2 regions of the Variovorax humicola genome follow, and region 1 is predicted to be linked to the other one. Evidence: predicted binding sites of a transcription regulator. Region 1 holds the regulator's gene; the other holds the start of a gene.
What was found. The regulator HrcA, encoded in region 1, represses chaperone genes, less so after heat shock. The targets are predictions, from matches to a motif close to TTAGCACTCNNNNNNNNNGAGTGCTAA.

Region 1 (7,549 bases):
CGCGGCGCGATCGAAAGCTACACGCAAGGCTTGATGGACCTGGGCGCGACCGTCTGCCTGCCGCGCAAGCCGAATTGCCTGCTGTGCCCGGTGAACGACGTCTGCATGGCCCGGCGACAGGGCACGCCCGAGGCTTACCCGGTCAAGACGCGAAAGCTCAAGCGCACTTCAGAATCGCTCTGGTTGCTGCTGGCACGCGATTCGGCGGGGCGAGTGTGGCTCCGGAAGCGCCCGGCGCGCGGTATCTGGGCCGGCCTCTACTGCGTGCCGGTGTTCGACAGCCATGCCGCGCTGCTCGAGGCTCTGCCGCAGTCGTTGCGCGCGATTGCGCAGGAAGACGACGCGTTCCTGCACGTGCTGACCCACAAGGATCTGCATCTGCATCCGGTGTGGGTGGAATCTGGCGACATGGCGGCGATGCCAGGCGAAGGCCAATGGGTCGCGCCGCGCGAGTGGGAAGGCCTGGGCTTGCCGGCGCCCCTGCGCAAGCTCCTGGCCTGAGAGCTTCCGAGGATGCGCCCGCGCGCCTGGCTTTTGCTAGACCCCGTCCAGTTCCCGATGCCGCTTGAGCGCGGCCCAGCGCGTTCCGAACCCGCGCGCCAATTGCTCCACCAGGAACACGGAGCGATGCTGCCCGCCGGTGCAGCCGATGGCCACCGTCACGTAGCTGCGGTGGTCACGCGCGAGTGCGTCGAGCCAGCGGCTGAGGAAATTTTCGATGTCGCCGTACATGCGCGCCACATCGTCGTGCTGGCGCAGCCAGTCGATGACCGGCTCGTCGCGACCCGTCAGCGCACGCAGGGCGGGGACGTAGTGCGGATTCGGCAGCATCCGCACGTCGAACACATAGTCGGCATCGAGTGGGACGCCGCGTTTGAATGCAAAGGATTCGAACACCAGCGTCAGTGCGCTTTGAGGCGCTGAAATCAGCAGCTTTACATAGCTCTGAAGTTGCGCCGGCCGGATGATGCTGGTGTCGATCACATCGGCGCCGTCGCGCAGTTCGGCCAGGAGTTCCCGTTCGAGCTCAATCGCCTGCATCAGCACACGCTGGGTTTCCGGCGCGTCGTTGCGGCTTTCCTGGCGCGAGAGCGGATGACGCCGGCGTGTCTCCGAGTAGCGGCGCACCAGTGCGTCCGTGGTCGAGTCGAGGAACAGCGAGCGCAGGGACACGCCATCGCGTCGCAGCGTTTCGAGCTGTTGCGGCACCAGGGGCAACGAGACGCCGCTGCGCACGTCCATCGCGATCGCCACGCGCTCGCTGCGCTGCTCATGCTGCAGCGCGATGAACTGCATCAGCAATTCGGGGGGCAGGTTGTCGACGCAGTAGTAGCCGGCGTCTTCCAGCGCGTGCAGGGCGACCGATTTGCCGGAGCCGGACATGCCGGTGATGAGCACCAATTCAAGGCTCATGGCGGCCTCCGGGTTGGGCTCTCATCAGGTAACCTCCGTGCATCGCACTGCCGTACGAGCGCCTTCGGGCGGCCAGGCGGCCCTCATGCCCGCGCTTCCGTCGACGTCTTGTCGAGCATCTCGCGCGCATGCGCGAGCGAGGTCTGGGACACCTTTTCGCCGCCCAGCATCCTGGCGACCTCTTTCTCCCGCGCCGCGCCTTCGAGTGGCGTGACACCGCTTTCGGTGCGGCCGGCGACCTGGCGCTTGGCCACGACGAGATGGTGGTCGGCGCACGCGGCAACCTGCGGCAGATGGGTCACGGCGAGCACCTGGCGGTCGCGGCCCAACTGCTTCATCAGGCGGCCGACCGTTTCAGCGACGGCGCCGCCGACGCCGGCATCCACCTCGTCGAAGATCAAGGTCTGGGCGGCACCGAGTTCGCTGGTCGTGACGGCAATGGCGAGCGCGATGCGCGAGAGTTCCCCGCCCGATGCGACCTTGCCGATCGGCCGCGGCGTACTGCCGGGGTGGCCGCTGACGAGGAAGCTGATGTCTTCGAGGCCCGCACGGCCGGGTTGGGCGAGCGTTTGCAGCTTCACTTCGAAGGTGCCACCCTGCATGCCAAGGCCTTGCATGGCGAGCGTGACGGCCTTTGCGAGTCTGGGTGCCGCCTGCTTGCGTGTCTTGCCGACGGTGCCGGCTTCTTTCATGAAGGCTTGCTGGGCCGCCTGTTCGACGAGTTCGAGCGTTTCGAGGTCGCTGGCCGCATCAAGTGCCTTGAGCTCGTCCTGCCAGCCCGCAAGCAAGGCGGGCAGGTCGGCCGGGCCGCGCTTGTAGCGTCTTGCCAGCGACATCCAGAGTCCCATGCGCTCGTCGAGTTCGGCCAGGGTCTGCGGATCGGTGTCCGCATGCCGCAGATAGCCATGCAGCGTGTGCGCGGCATCGGCGGCCTGCGCCACGCTCGACGCGAGCACTTCGCCGAGCGCCTTGAATTCGGGTTCGATGTGCTCGCAGTTCTGCAACAGCGTGGCCGCACGAGTGAGGGCGCTCAGCGCGCCGCCGTCGTCGCCTTCCAGGGCCTCGCGGGCGCCTTCGGCTGCCTCGATCAGCGTCTGTGCGTTGGACGCGCGCGCATGGTTCGCAGAAAGTTCTTCCCACTCGTCGGCACCAGGCGCAAGCTTCATGACCTCGCCGATCTGCCATTGCAATCGTTCCCGGTCGCGTTGCAGCGAATCCTGTGCGGATCGCGCCGTTTCGAGCGCCGCGAGCGACTGGCGCCATGCATGCCAACAGGCGTCCAGCGCGTCCGTGCGCACGCCGGCATACGCATCGAGCAGGCCGCGCACCGCGTCGGGCCGCGTGAGGCTCTGCCATGCATGCTGGCCGTGAATATCGAGCAGGCGGTCGCCGAGTTCGCGCAGCTGCGTGGCCGTCGCGGGGCTGCCGTTGATCCAGCCGCGGCTGCGGCCCTGGAGGTCGACAGTGCGGCGCAGCAGCAGCGAATCGTCGGCTTCGAAGCCGCCCTCGTCCAGCCAGCCGGCGAGCGTCGTGTCCGCATCGAACTCCGCCGACACGTCCAGCCGCTCGGCGCCCTCGCGCACTGCGCCGGCATCGGCCCGGTTGCCGAGCGCCAGTTGCAATGCGTCGATCAGGATGGATTTGCCTGCGCCGGTTTCGCCGGTCAGCACCGTGAACCCGCTCGACAGGTCGAGTTCGAGTTCACGCACGATCACGAAATCGCGCAGGGCGATGCGTCTTAAAGCCAAGTCAGGTCTCCCGGGAAGCAAGGTGGCTCATGAGCCTCCTTCGTTCCAGTGCAGTTTCTTGCGCAGGGTGTCGAAGTAGCTCCAGCCTTTGGGGTGCAGGAAGCGCACGCGGTAGTCGGAGCGGCGCACCACGATGCGGTCGCCGTGCTGCAGCGAGGCGAGCGACTGCATGTCGAAATTGGCGCTTGCATCGCGGCCGGCCACCAGCTCGATGGTGACCTCGTCCGCATCGGGCAGCAGGATGGGCCGGTTCGACAAGGTGTGCGGCGCGATCGGCACCAGCACCCAGCCCGGAATCGCCGGATGGAGCAGGGGCCCGCCGGCCGACAGTGCATAGGCCGTCGAGCCGGTGGCCGTTGCGATGATCAAGCCGTCTGCGCGCTGGTTGGCCACGAAGTGCCGGCCCACCGACACGCGCAACTCCACCATGCCGGAAGTGGCGCCGCGATTCACCACCACGTCGTTCATCGCGTATGCCGTGAAGACGATTTCTTCGCCGCGAAAGACCTGCGCATGCATCAGGCTGCGATGGTCTTCCTCGAACTCGCCCGCGAGCATCGGGACGAGCGCCGCGTGGTAGTTGTCGAGCGGAATGTCGGTGATGAAGCCGAGCCGGCCGCGGTTGATGCCGATCAGGGGCAAGCCATGGCGGGCCAGTTGGCGCCCGACGCCCAGCATCGTGCCGTCGCCGCCCACGACGAGGCCGAGGTCGCATTGCTCGCCGATCTGGTCGAGCGCAAGGGCCTGGTAGCGGCCCGACTCGGGTGACACGTCAGTCGATTGCTCGACGACCACTTCGCAGCCCTGGTTTTCGAGGAAGGAGGCGATTTCGCTCATCACGCCATCGAGGGCGTTGCCCTGCGCGCGGACGCCGGACGCCTGGTATTTACCGATGAGGGCGACGTGCCGGAAGCGGAGAGTCATGACCAAATTACAACATTAAAATTGCCAGATGTTGGACGACCGCGCCAAGCTTCTGCTCAAGACTCTGGTTGAACGCTATATCGCGGACGGCCAGCCTGTCGGCTCGCGCACGCTCTCGCGAACGCCGGGCCTGGAGCTCTCGCCGGCGACCATCCGCAACGTGATGTCCGACCTCGAAGAGCTTGGCCTGATTGCCAGTCCGCACACCTCGGCCGGACGCATTCCCACGGCGCGCGGCTATCGTCTGTTCGTCGACACCATGTTGACCAGCCGGCGTGAACCTTTCACGACACCGCCGCTGTCGCCGGACCAGCCGCAAAAGGTCATCGTCAACGCCGCGCAGTTGCTGTCGAACCTCTCGCACTTTGTCGGCGTGGTGATGGCGCCGCGCCGGGCTTCGGTGTTCCGGCACATCGAGTTCATGCGGCTGTCGGACCGTCGCCTGCTGGTCATCATCGTCTCGCCCGACGGCGACGTGCAGAACCGCGTGATCTTTCCGGAAACCGACTACACGCAGTCGCAACTGGTCGAGGCGTCGAACTACATCAACGCCAACTTTGCCGGCTTGTCGATCGAGCAGGTGCGCGACCGGCTTCAATCGGAAATGGAAAAGCTTCGCGGCGAAATCGCAGCGCTGATGCAGGCGGCCGTGGCCGTGAGCAGCGAGGTGCTGACGGAGGCGCAGGACGAAGTCGTGGTGTCGGGTGAGCGCAACCTGCTTTCGGTGAGCGACTTTTCCAGCGACATGGGCCAATTGCGCCGCGCGTTCGATCTGTTCGAGCAGAAGGCGCAACTCATGCGGCTGCTGGATGTGTCGAGCAAGGCCGAAGGCGTGCGTATCTTCATCGGCGGCGAGAGCCAGCTTGTGCCGGTCGAAGAACTCTCCGTGGTCAGTGCCAATTACGAGGTCGACGGGCAAGTGGTCGGCACCCTCGGCGTGATCGGCCCCACGCGGATGCCCTACGAACGCATGATCCAGATCGTCGACATCACGTCGCGTCTGGTGACCAATGCGTTGAGCGGGCGCAAGTGAAGACAGGGCGGGCAAGGGTGCCGACTAGAATCCCGGCCGCGCGGGCCGTTAGCTCAGTTGGTTAGAGCAGAGGACTCATAATCCTTTGGTCGTTGGTTCAAGTCCAACACGGCCTACCAAACCGCTTGAGGAATGCCTGCTATCGAATCGATAGCAGGCATTTTTGTTTCGGAGTTCATGTTTTGCAAGCAATCGCAGAGCAGACGCTTGCGGCCCAGCTTTGCCACGCTCCTGTGCCGCGTCGACTGGCCTTCCGGCGTCATGCAGTCGGGACGATTACCAGCGCACCTTGATGCCAAGCGAAGCCAGTACCGAGGACTTGACTGTCGCAGCTCCCCCGATGCCCCAGAGGTGGCCGATCTCGCCGTACAGGCTGGTCGCGGTGGTCAGCGCCAGCGTTGCGCCGGCGGCCGCCTCGGCCGCGCTGTAGCCGTTCGCGCTGGCGATCGCGCTCGATCCCGCCGGGCCATTGAAGCTGACCACGTCGTCCCCGAAGTTCGCCCGGTACAAGTTCACTCGCGCGTACGGCTGCAGCCGTCCGGCGCCGGTGGCGAGATCGCCCCTGATGCGTACGCCCAGCCGCCCGATCCAGCCGTCTGCCACGTTGTGGCGCACTTGCGCGCCAACCAGGGACATGTCGTCCACGCTGCTGTGTTGATACGCGTGACGCGTACCGGCCTGCACGCCTGTCTGCGAGTCCGGCCCCGGGGCCCCGGGGCTTCGTCGCCGATACGCCGATGCAGGTTGCCCAGCATCGCCAAGTCGGCCTGCCGCAGTTGCGCCGGCAAGGCCGCCAACAGCGGGACTTCTACCGGGTAGGTCGCGACCGAACCCTTCCGACGCGTCGTCCGTCCCTCTGCATGTCGATGAACGCCTGGGCACCGACGGCGCCCAGGATCAGCCTCACCCCATGATGTTGACGCCACCGTCCACGTAGAGCGTCTGCCCGGTCAGCCTCCTTGCATACGGCGTGGCGAGGTAGGCGCAGGCAAAGCCGACATCGTCGATGTCGACCAGTTCCCCCACCGGTGCGCGGTTCGCAGCCTCGGTGAGCAGCAGGTCGAAGTCCTTCAGGCCCGAGGCGGCGCGCGTCTTGAGCGGGCCGGGCGAAACCGGATGCACGCGGATGCCCTTGGGACCGAGCTCGTAGGCGAGGTAGCGGCATACCGCCTCCAGCGCCGCCTTCACCGGCCCCATCACGTTGTAGTTGGGCACGACCTTCTGCGCGCCGAGATAACTCATGGCGACCATGGTGCCGCCCTCGGTCATCAGCGGCGTCGCAAGCCGCGCCATGCGTATCAGGGAGTGGCATGAAACGTCCATCGCCCGCTGGAAGCCCTCCGCCGAGCAGTCGAGGAGGCCGCCCTGCAGGTCGGCTTTCGGCGCGAACGCGATGGAGTGCACAAGGATGTCCAATCGTCCCCACTGGTCCTCGATGGCCTTGAACACGGCTTCGAGTTGTCCCGGTTGCTCGACGTCGAGCGGCAGCACGATGGGCGCATCCAGCGCCTTCGCGAGCGGCTCGACATACGGCCGCGCCTTCTCGTTGAGGTAGGTGATCGCCAGTTCGGCGCCGAGGCTGCGAAAGGCATTCGCGCAGCCGTAGGCGATCGAATGCTCGTTGGCGACGCCCACCACAAGGGCCTTCTTGCCGGCAAGGACGGGGTTGTGTTGTGGTGTCATGGCGTTCATCCTCGTGCGAGCAGGTCGCGCGTATGCCGGGCGATCATCAACTCTTCATTGGTGGGGATCACCCAGGCGGAGACCCGGCTGGACGGCGTGCTGATGCGGGGGGCTCGGCTTGCATTGGCATCGGGGTCGAGTTCGACGCCCAGCCATGCGGCCTGGCTGCAAATCCGCTCACGCACCGCGGGTGCGTGCTCGCCGATGCCGGCGGTGAAGACGATCGCATCGAGTCCGCCCAGCGCCGCCGCGAGCGAACCGAGTTCGCGGCCGATGCGGTAGACAAAGAGATCGACCGCCACCTTCGCCTGCGGCTGGTCGGACTCGAGCAGTTCGCGCATGTCGCTCGACACGCCGGAGACACCGAGCAGCCCCGACTGGCTGTAGATCAGCTTTTCGATGGCGCGCGCATCCATGCCGCGCTCATCCATGAGATAGAGGATCACGCCCGGGTCCAGCGCACCGCAGCGCGTGCCCATCGGCAGGCCGTCGACAGCAGTGAAACCCATGGTGCTGGCGATGCTGCGGCCGGCTTGCAATGCACACATGCTCGCGCCGTTTCCAAGGTGCAGCACCACGGTCCTGCCGCTCGCGGCATGGGGATCGAACTTCGGCAGCACCGATGCGATGTACTCGTATGAAAGGCCATGAAAGCCGTAGCGCCTCACGCCTTCGTCCGAGAGCGCCTTCGGCAGCGCGAACATCTGGGCCAGCGGTGGATTGGAGCGATGCATGGCGGTGTCGAAGC
Region 2 (7,549 bases), on a different contig from region 1:
CGCAGTTCCTCGGCCACATCGTGCGCGGCGAGTCGATCAAGCTGGTCGACGGCGGAAGCCAGCAGCGCGCCTTCACCTATGTGGAAGACGGCATCGAGGCGCTCGTGAAGATCATCGCCAACAAGGACGGCGTGGCCGACGGCAAGATCTACAACATCGGCAACCCGGCCAACAACCATTCGATCCGCGCGCTCGCCGAGATGATGCTGGCGCTGGCCGCAAAGCTGCCCGACTACAAGGACGCCGCGGCGCGCGTGACGCTCGTCGACGTCGCTTCCGCCGAGTACTACGGCGGCGGCTACCAGGACGTGACCCGCCGCGTGCCCGACATCAAGGCCACCATGAAGGACCTCGACTGGAAGCCGACCGTCGACATGCCCGACGCACTGGCCAGGCTGTTCGATTACTACCAGGACCACGCCGCCGCGGCCGCCGACCTGGAACTCTGAACGAGACGATGGCACGCATTGCACTGAAGGTCGACGTCGACACTTGGCGCGGCACGCGCGAAGGCGTGCCCGCGCTGGTGCGCACGATGGCGAAGGCGGGGGCCGGCGGCACCTTCCTGTTCAGCCTCGGGCCGGATCACACCGGCCGCGCCATCTTCCGCGCGCTGCGCCCGGGCTTCCTGAAGAAGGTATCGCGCACCTCGGTGGTCGAACACTACGGCGTGAAAACGCTGATGTACGGCGTCGCCCTGCCCGGCCCGGACATCGGCAAGCGCGAAGCCGGCACGCTGCGCAGCGTGCGGGACGCGGGCTTCGAAGTCGGCGTGCATTGCTGGGACCACGTGCGCTGGCAAGACCAACTCCTCAAGCACGACGCTGCATGGGCCGAGCGCGAAATGCGCCGGGCGACACAACGTTTCGCCGAAGTGTTCGGCACGCCGCCGCGACTGCACGGTGCGGCCGGCTGGCAGTTCAACGATGCCGCCGCGCAGGCGGAGATGAAACTGGGCATTGCCTATGCCTCGGACACCCGCGGTGGACGGCCGTTCCTGCCGGTCGATGCGGCCGGCAAGGTGATCGGGCCGCCCCAATATCCGACCACGCTGCCGACGCTCGACGAGCTCATCGGCATCGGCGACATCGCCGTCGGCAACGTGGCGGAGCACCTGCTCGAGATGACCGCCGCGACCGACCAGGACCAGGTCTACACGCTGCATGCCGAACTCGAGGGGCAAAAGCTGCAACCCGTGTTCGAGCGCCTCATCGCCGGCTGGCAGGCCCAGGGGCACGCCCTGGTGTCGATGGGCGATCTTCATGCGGCGACGAATGTCGCGGCGCTCCCGCGGCGCCGGATCGTGCAAGGCACCGTGGAAGGCCGTTCGGGCCTGCTGGCGGTGCAGGAACCCGCATAAGCCCGCTGAATTTGAGCGTATCAAGGCTCCCGTCAGTCGCTGCAGGCGATGCTCGGGGCTCCATTGATTCACGTGCCCCGATGTTGTCCAGCCCGCCTCTTCACGTTCCAGCTCCTTTGCGGGCACCGCTCCTTGTTTGCCTTGCCGGTGCGCTGGCGTTTGCGGCTGTTGCAACCGCCATCGTGACCGCAAGCGCGGTTGTCCGATCTGCCTGCCGCCGCGCGAGAGAGCGGAGCCGGCGGCCGGCGCTGGCCGTCGGCTACTGATTCGCATCGCCGTCGGAGACGGACTTGGCTTCAAACCAGGTTCCGGCCCTTGAAACCCCCGAAAATGCCACTATCATTAGCACTCGCTCAAGTTGAGTGCTAACAACACCCGCTTTGAGTCGATCGGCAGCCGGCAACCTCGCTGGCGCCCGGCTTAAACCCCGTTTCTATCCATTCAGGAGATGCAATTGAAACTTCGTCCTTTGCACGATCGCGTGATCGTCAAGCGCATTGAAAGCGAAACCAAGACCGCCTCGGGCATCGTGATCCCCGACAACGCCGCCGAAAAGCCTGATCAAGGCGAAGTGCTGGCCGTCGGTCCTGGCAAGAAGAACGACAAGGGCGAACTGGGCGCGATGAGCGTCAAGGTCGGCGACCGCGTCCTGTTCGGCAAGTACAGCGGCCAGACTGTCAAGGTCGATGGCGACGAGTTGCTCGTCATGAAGGAAGACGACCTGTTCGCGGTCGTCGAGAAGTAATCAACCCATCCCACTCGGAGTAAATCAACATGGCAGCAAAAGACGTAGTCTTCGGCGGCGAAGCCCGCGCGCGCATGGTCGAGGGTGTCAACATCCTCGCCAACGCAGTCAAAGTGACCCTGGGCCCCAAGGGCCGCAACGTGGTGCTCGAGCGTTCGTTCGGTGCCCCCACGGTGACCAAGGACGGCGTGTCCGTCGCCAAGGAAATCGAACTCAAGGACAAGCTCCAGAACATGGGCGCCCAGCTCGTGAAGGAAGTGGCCTCCAAGACCAGCGACAACGCTGGTGACGGCACCACGACCGCCACGGTCCTGGCACAAGCCATCGTTCGCGAAGGCTTCAAGCTGGTCGCAGCCGGCATGAACCCGATGGACCTGAAGCGCGGCATCGACAAGGCTGTCACGGCCTTGGTCGCCGAGCTGAAGAAGGCTTCGAAGGCCACGACCACGTCGAAGGAAATCGCTCAAGTCGGCTCGATCTCGGCCAACAGCGACGACACCATCGGCCAACTGATCGCTGACGCGATGGACAAGGTCGGCAAGGAAGGCGTGATCACCGTCGAAGACGGCAAGTCGCTGGACAGCGAACTCGACGTCGTCGAAGGCATGCAGTTCGACCGCGGCTACCTGTCGCCCTACTTCATCAACAATCCGGAAAAGCAATCGGCGATCCTGGAAAACCCGTTTGTCCTGCTCTTCGACAAGAAGATCAGCAACATCCGTGACCTGCTCCCGACGCTGGAACAAGTCGCCAAGGCCGGCCGTCCGCTGCTGATCATTGCCGAAGAAGTCGAAGGCGAAGCCCTCGCTACTCTGGTCGTGAACACGATCCGCGGCATCCTGAAGGTCGTCGCTGTGAAGGCACCTGGCTTCGGCGATCGCCGCAAGGCCATGCTGGAAGACATCGCCATCCTGACGGGCGGCAAGGTCATCGCCGAAGAAGTCGGCCTGACGCTCGAGAAGGTCACGCTGGCCGACCTGGGCCAGGCTGCACGCATCGAAGTGGGCAAGGAAAACACGATCATCATCGACGGCTCCGGCGCTGCTGGCGACATCGAAGCCCGCGTCAAGCAAGTGCGCGTCCAGATCGAAGAAGCAACCAGCGACTACGACCGTGAAAAGCTGCAAGAGCGCGTGGCCAAGCTGGCTGGCGGTGTTGCCGTGATCAAGGTTGGCGCTGCCACCGAAGTCGAAATGAAGGAAAAGAAGGCTCGCGTCGAAGACGCCCTGCACGCCACCCGCGCTGCAGTGGAAGAAGGCGTCGTGGCTGGCGGCGGCGTGGCGCTGCTGCGTGCCAAGCAAGCCGTTGGCGCCTCGATCAAGGGCGAGAACGCCGACCAGGACGCCGGCATCAAGCTGGTGCTGAAGGCCATCGAAGCGCCCCTGCGCGAAATCGTGAACAACGCCGGCGGCGAAGCCTCGGTGGTGGTGAACGCCGTGTTGGCCGGCAAGGGCAACTTCGGCTTCAACGCTGCGAACGATTCGTACGGCGACATGCTCGAACTGGGCATCCTGGACCCGACGAAGGTCACCCGCACCGCGCTGCAGAACGCTGCATCGGTTGCTTCGCTGCTGCTGACGACCGAAGCCATGGTCGCTGACGCACCGAAGGACGAAGCCGGCGCTGGCGGCGGCATGCCTGACATGGGCGGCATGGGCGGCATGGGCGGCATGGGCATGTAGTTGCCCGACGCCTGCGGACCGGCAAAGCCGGTTCCGTGGCATCTCGCTCAAAAGGAAACGGTCGCTTCGGCGGCCGTTTTTTTTGGCGGCCGAATGGGCTGATGACCCTGACCGGGGCAATGGCGGCGCGTTGGAGGACACTGGCGCGATTCCTCCTCATCAGCCATGTATCCATGAAAACCCAAGCTACTTCCTTCGCCACGCGCCGATCGATGCTCGCCTCGCTTGCATTGGTGGCGGGCTGCGCAGTCTGGTTCGGCAAACACTCGTTTGCGGCCGAAGCGGCCGTCGTCATTCCGGCGCCGACGACCGACCCGGCCACCAACGACACGAGCGCGACCGCTGTTATTGCGGGTGGGTGCTTCTGGGGCGTGCAAGGCGTGTTCCAGCATGTCAAGGGCGTGACCTCCGCCGTTTCGGGATATGCGGGCGGCGACGAAAGCACGGCGCACTACGAAACCGTGGGCTCGGGCCGCACCGGCCATGCGGAATCGGTGCGCATCAGCTACGACCCGCGCCAGATCAGCTACGCGCGCTTGCTGCAGATCTATTTCTCGGTCGCGCACGACCCGACGCAACTGAACCGGCAAGGCCCCGATACCGGTACGCAATACCGTTCGACCATCTTTGCGCAGAATGTCGAACAGGCCCGCATCGCGCAGGCCTACATCGCGCAACTGACGCAAGCCAAGACCTTCGGCAACAGGCCGATCGTGACGACCATTGAATTGCAGAAGCGCTTCTACCCGGCGGAGGCGTATCACCAGGATTACCTGACGCTGCATCCGGACCAGCCCTACATCGCCTACAACGACCTGCCGAAAGTCGAGAACCTGAAGAAGCTGTTTGCGGACCGGTACTCGCCGCGGCCGGTACTGGTGAAGAACGGCGCTTGAGGACTCATATCGGTTTTCCAGCACGCTATCTCGTCACCCGCGACGCATGAAACCGGCGCCGCCAGATGCCAGGGAACCGCTTTGCCGGGCCGCTGGTATCGCCCGCTCGAGGGGGAGGCGCCGCAGGCGCTTCGGGGGTGATTCTTTTCAGTCTCTTACTGGAAGCAGGGCTTGAGTGCGAGGTACAGCGCGCGAAACCGCCCGTGCCGCGCCTCGTGCCCAGCGGCTTGTTCGGAGCGGGGTTCGAAGCCCTGCTTCAACGCGGGTCGTCGGCAAACCTCATCAACGGCGCCGCCATCGGCCAGCCAGCCCAGCCGCGCCGCGCCCAGCGCGCCACCGGCCTCGCCGCCTTCGCCCAGCGCCAGCGGCACTTCAAGAATGTCGGCCAGCAACTGGGCCCACCACATGCTGCGCGCGCCGCCGCCGACCAGCGAGAGATCGCCTGACGGGCGCTCCAGCGTATCGAGCCCATCGCGCAGCCCAAGGCTCACACCCTCGGCGACCGCGTAGGCAATGTCCTCCGGTGCATGCGCATGGGTGAAGCCGAACAGTGCGCCCTGTGCCTGCGGGTTGTTGTGCGGCGAGCGCTCGCCCGAGAGGTAGGGCAGGAACAACGGCGCGCGTTGGCGTGCGTCGGACGAGAGGGTCGCTGCCGCGGCAAGCAGGCTCGCCTCGTCCGCAAACCCGAAGGTGCGCGCAGCCCAACTCACGGCGCTGGCGGCCGACAGCATCACCGACATCTGGTGCCAGCGCCCCGGCAGCGCATGGCAGAACGCATGCACGGCCTGCGCGGGGTTTGGCGCGAATGCCGCACCCGACACGAAGATCACGCCGGACGTGCCGAGCGAAACGAATCCCTCGCCCGGCGCGACCAGGCCCATGCCGACCGCGCTGGCGGCGTTGTCTCCGGCGCCGCCGGCGATGCGCACTCCGCGCCTCATGCCCCAACGCACGGCCAGTTCGGGCTTGAGCGTCGAGGAGACTTCGCTGCCTTCGACCAGGCGCGGCATTTGGGCGCGTGCGAGACCGGTGGCGGCGAGCATGTCGTCGGACCAGTCGCGCCTGCCGACATCGAGCCACAGCGTGCCCGAGGCGTCCGACATGTCGCTCACGGCTTCGCCGCCCAGCTTCAGGCGCAGCCAGTCCTTGGGCAGAAGCACACGCCGCGTGCGCGCGAACAGTTCGGGTTCGTGCGCGCGAACCCACAGCAATTTCGGCGCAGTAAAGCCGGGCATGGCGAGGTTGCCAGTGATCTCGCCGAGTCGCGGAACGGCCCTGAGGAGTTGCTCGCACTGGGCAGCGCTGCGTCCGTCGTTCCACAGGATCGCGGGGCGCAAGACCTCGTCCTTGTCGTCGAGCAGCACGGCACCGTGCATCTGTCCGGAGAGCCCGATAGAGCGCACAGCCGACAACGCATCGGCATGCTCGGCTCGCAGTTGTTGCATCACCGATTCGAGCGCATCCCACCATTGCGACGGCGCCTGCTCCGACCACAGCGGTTGCGGCCGGCTCACGGTCAATGCGCACCGCGCGACGCCGACGATGCGGTGATCATCGGCGAGCAGCAGCGCTTTCAGCTCGGACGTGCCGAGGTCCAGTCCGAGGTACATGGCGGTTGGGGCCTGTTGACGCTATTCGAGGGGATCGCGTTGTCCCGGCAAGGGGCCCTAGTGGGCTCCGCCGAACCGGCTGTCCGACTGGCGCCGGAATTCGCTCGGGGTCATGCCCTTGATCTCAAGAAAGCGGCGGTTGAAATTGGCGACGTTGTTGAAGCCGACCTGGTAGCAGATGTCCGTCACGTAGTAGTCGGTTTGCATCAGCAGATGGCAGGCGTTGTTGATGCGAACCTGGTTCACGAAGTCGGTGAAGCTGTTGCCGGTGGAGCGGCGGAAGAAGCGGCTGAAGCGGCTTTCGCTCATGCCGAGTTCGGCCGCAACATCGGCCATCGCGATGGGCTCGGCGACGTTGTCCGTGATGCGGTTGACGATGGCGTTGATCTGGTCGCCTTCGGCGTCGCCCTCTGCGCCCTTGATCTGCACGCTCGACAGCAAGCGATAGTCGGTGCACTCGGCGAGATCGGCCAGGTAATCGCAGAAGGCGCCCAGCCGGCGCAGGCCGTGCGAGGCCTTGACCGCACGCCAGTGGCGCTCGGCGCGTTCCGAAAGGCCGAAGAATTCGATGCCGCGCCGTGCGCGCTCCAGCAGTTGCATGACCTCCGCGATCTCCGGGATTTCAGATGCCGCCTGCGCAAACGGCTCGTGCCGGAACTGGATCACCAGGTCGCGCGTGCCGACGCCCTCGGGAGGCGCGTCGAGCGAGATCCAGTTGTGCGGCAGGCGCGGGCCGCACAGCACCAGGTGGCCGGGCTGGAACGGGCCGATCCAGTCGCCGACGAAGGCCTTGCCAGAGGTGGAGGTGATCAGGTGGAGTTCGTATTCGTCGTGGCAATGCCAGCGCGCCAAGGGACTTGGGTAGCCGTGATCGAGGCAGCGGACCCAGCCCACTTCCTCGGGCTTTTCATAGCCCAGCGCGGGCGAGCGGGCGAAGTCATGTTCCAGCTCCGGCTGGCGCTGGCGCGGGGTTTGACGGGAGCGTGTTGTCGCCATGATCGTCTCAACTCATCACACTACCACCGCCGTCGACATTCGATGTCTGCGCGGTGATATGGCAGGCACAGCCTGCCGGAAGTCGTGCCTGTCACTTCGGCCTCCGTCGTCATGGCGCGGACAGCGCGGACTGCAATTCCGCACGCGTGGGTGGGTCGCAACCCTCACGCAGGCAGTTGAGCGCGGCGGCCGTGGCTGCGAAGCGCAGCACCTCGCGCCATGCGTCGTCGGACAGTTCGTCGAGTTGCAGCGCTTGCTCG

Region 2: groES (co-chaperone GroES) is a predicted target of HrcA. The motif match lies at 1,703-1,729, and genes of this name have one in related genera.

What each region holds. Positions count from the first base shown of each region.
Region 1 is NZ_JBBKZV010000015.1:6,868-14,416, reverse strand. It holds gene mutY (A/G-specific adenine glycosylase) at 1-501, shown strand, start outside; gene rapZ (RNase adapter RapZ) at 538-1,413, opposite strand; gene recN (DNA repair protein RecN) at 1,497-3,161, opposite strand; gene WKW80_RS21555 (NAD kinase) at 3,189-4,085, opposite strand; gene hrcA (heat-inducible transcriptional repressor HrcA) at 4,114-5,118, shown strand; tRNA gene WKW80_RS21545 (tRNA-Ile) at 5,161-5,237, shown strand; gene WKW80_RS21540 (autotransporter domain-containing protein) at 5,395-5,802, opposite strand; gene fabI (enoyl-ACP reductase FabI) at 6,022-6,801, opposite strand; gene WKW80_RS21530 (acetate/propionate family kinase) at 6,807-7,549, opposite strand, start outside.
Region 2 is NZ_JBBKZV010000001.1:265,228-272,776, reverse strand. It holds gene WKW80_RS01240 (bifunctional UDP-4-keto-pentose/UDP-xylose synthase) at 1-449, shown strand, start outside; gene WKW80_RS01235 (polysaccharide deacetylase family protein) at 458-1,360, shown strand; gene groES (co-chaperone GroES) at 1,815-2,105, shown strand; gene groL (chaperonin GroEL) at 2,135-3,787, shown strand; gene msrA (peptide-methionine (S)-S-oxide reductase MsrA) at 3,961-4,683, shown strand; gene xylB (xylulokinase) at 4,839-6,293, opposite strand; gene WKW80_RS01210 (AraC family transcriptional regulator) at 6,351-7,289, opposite strand; gene WKW80_RS01205 (carbohydrate kinase family protein) at 7,399-7,549, opposite strand, start outside.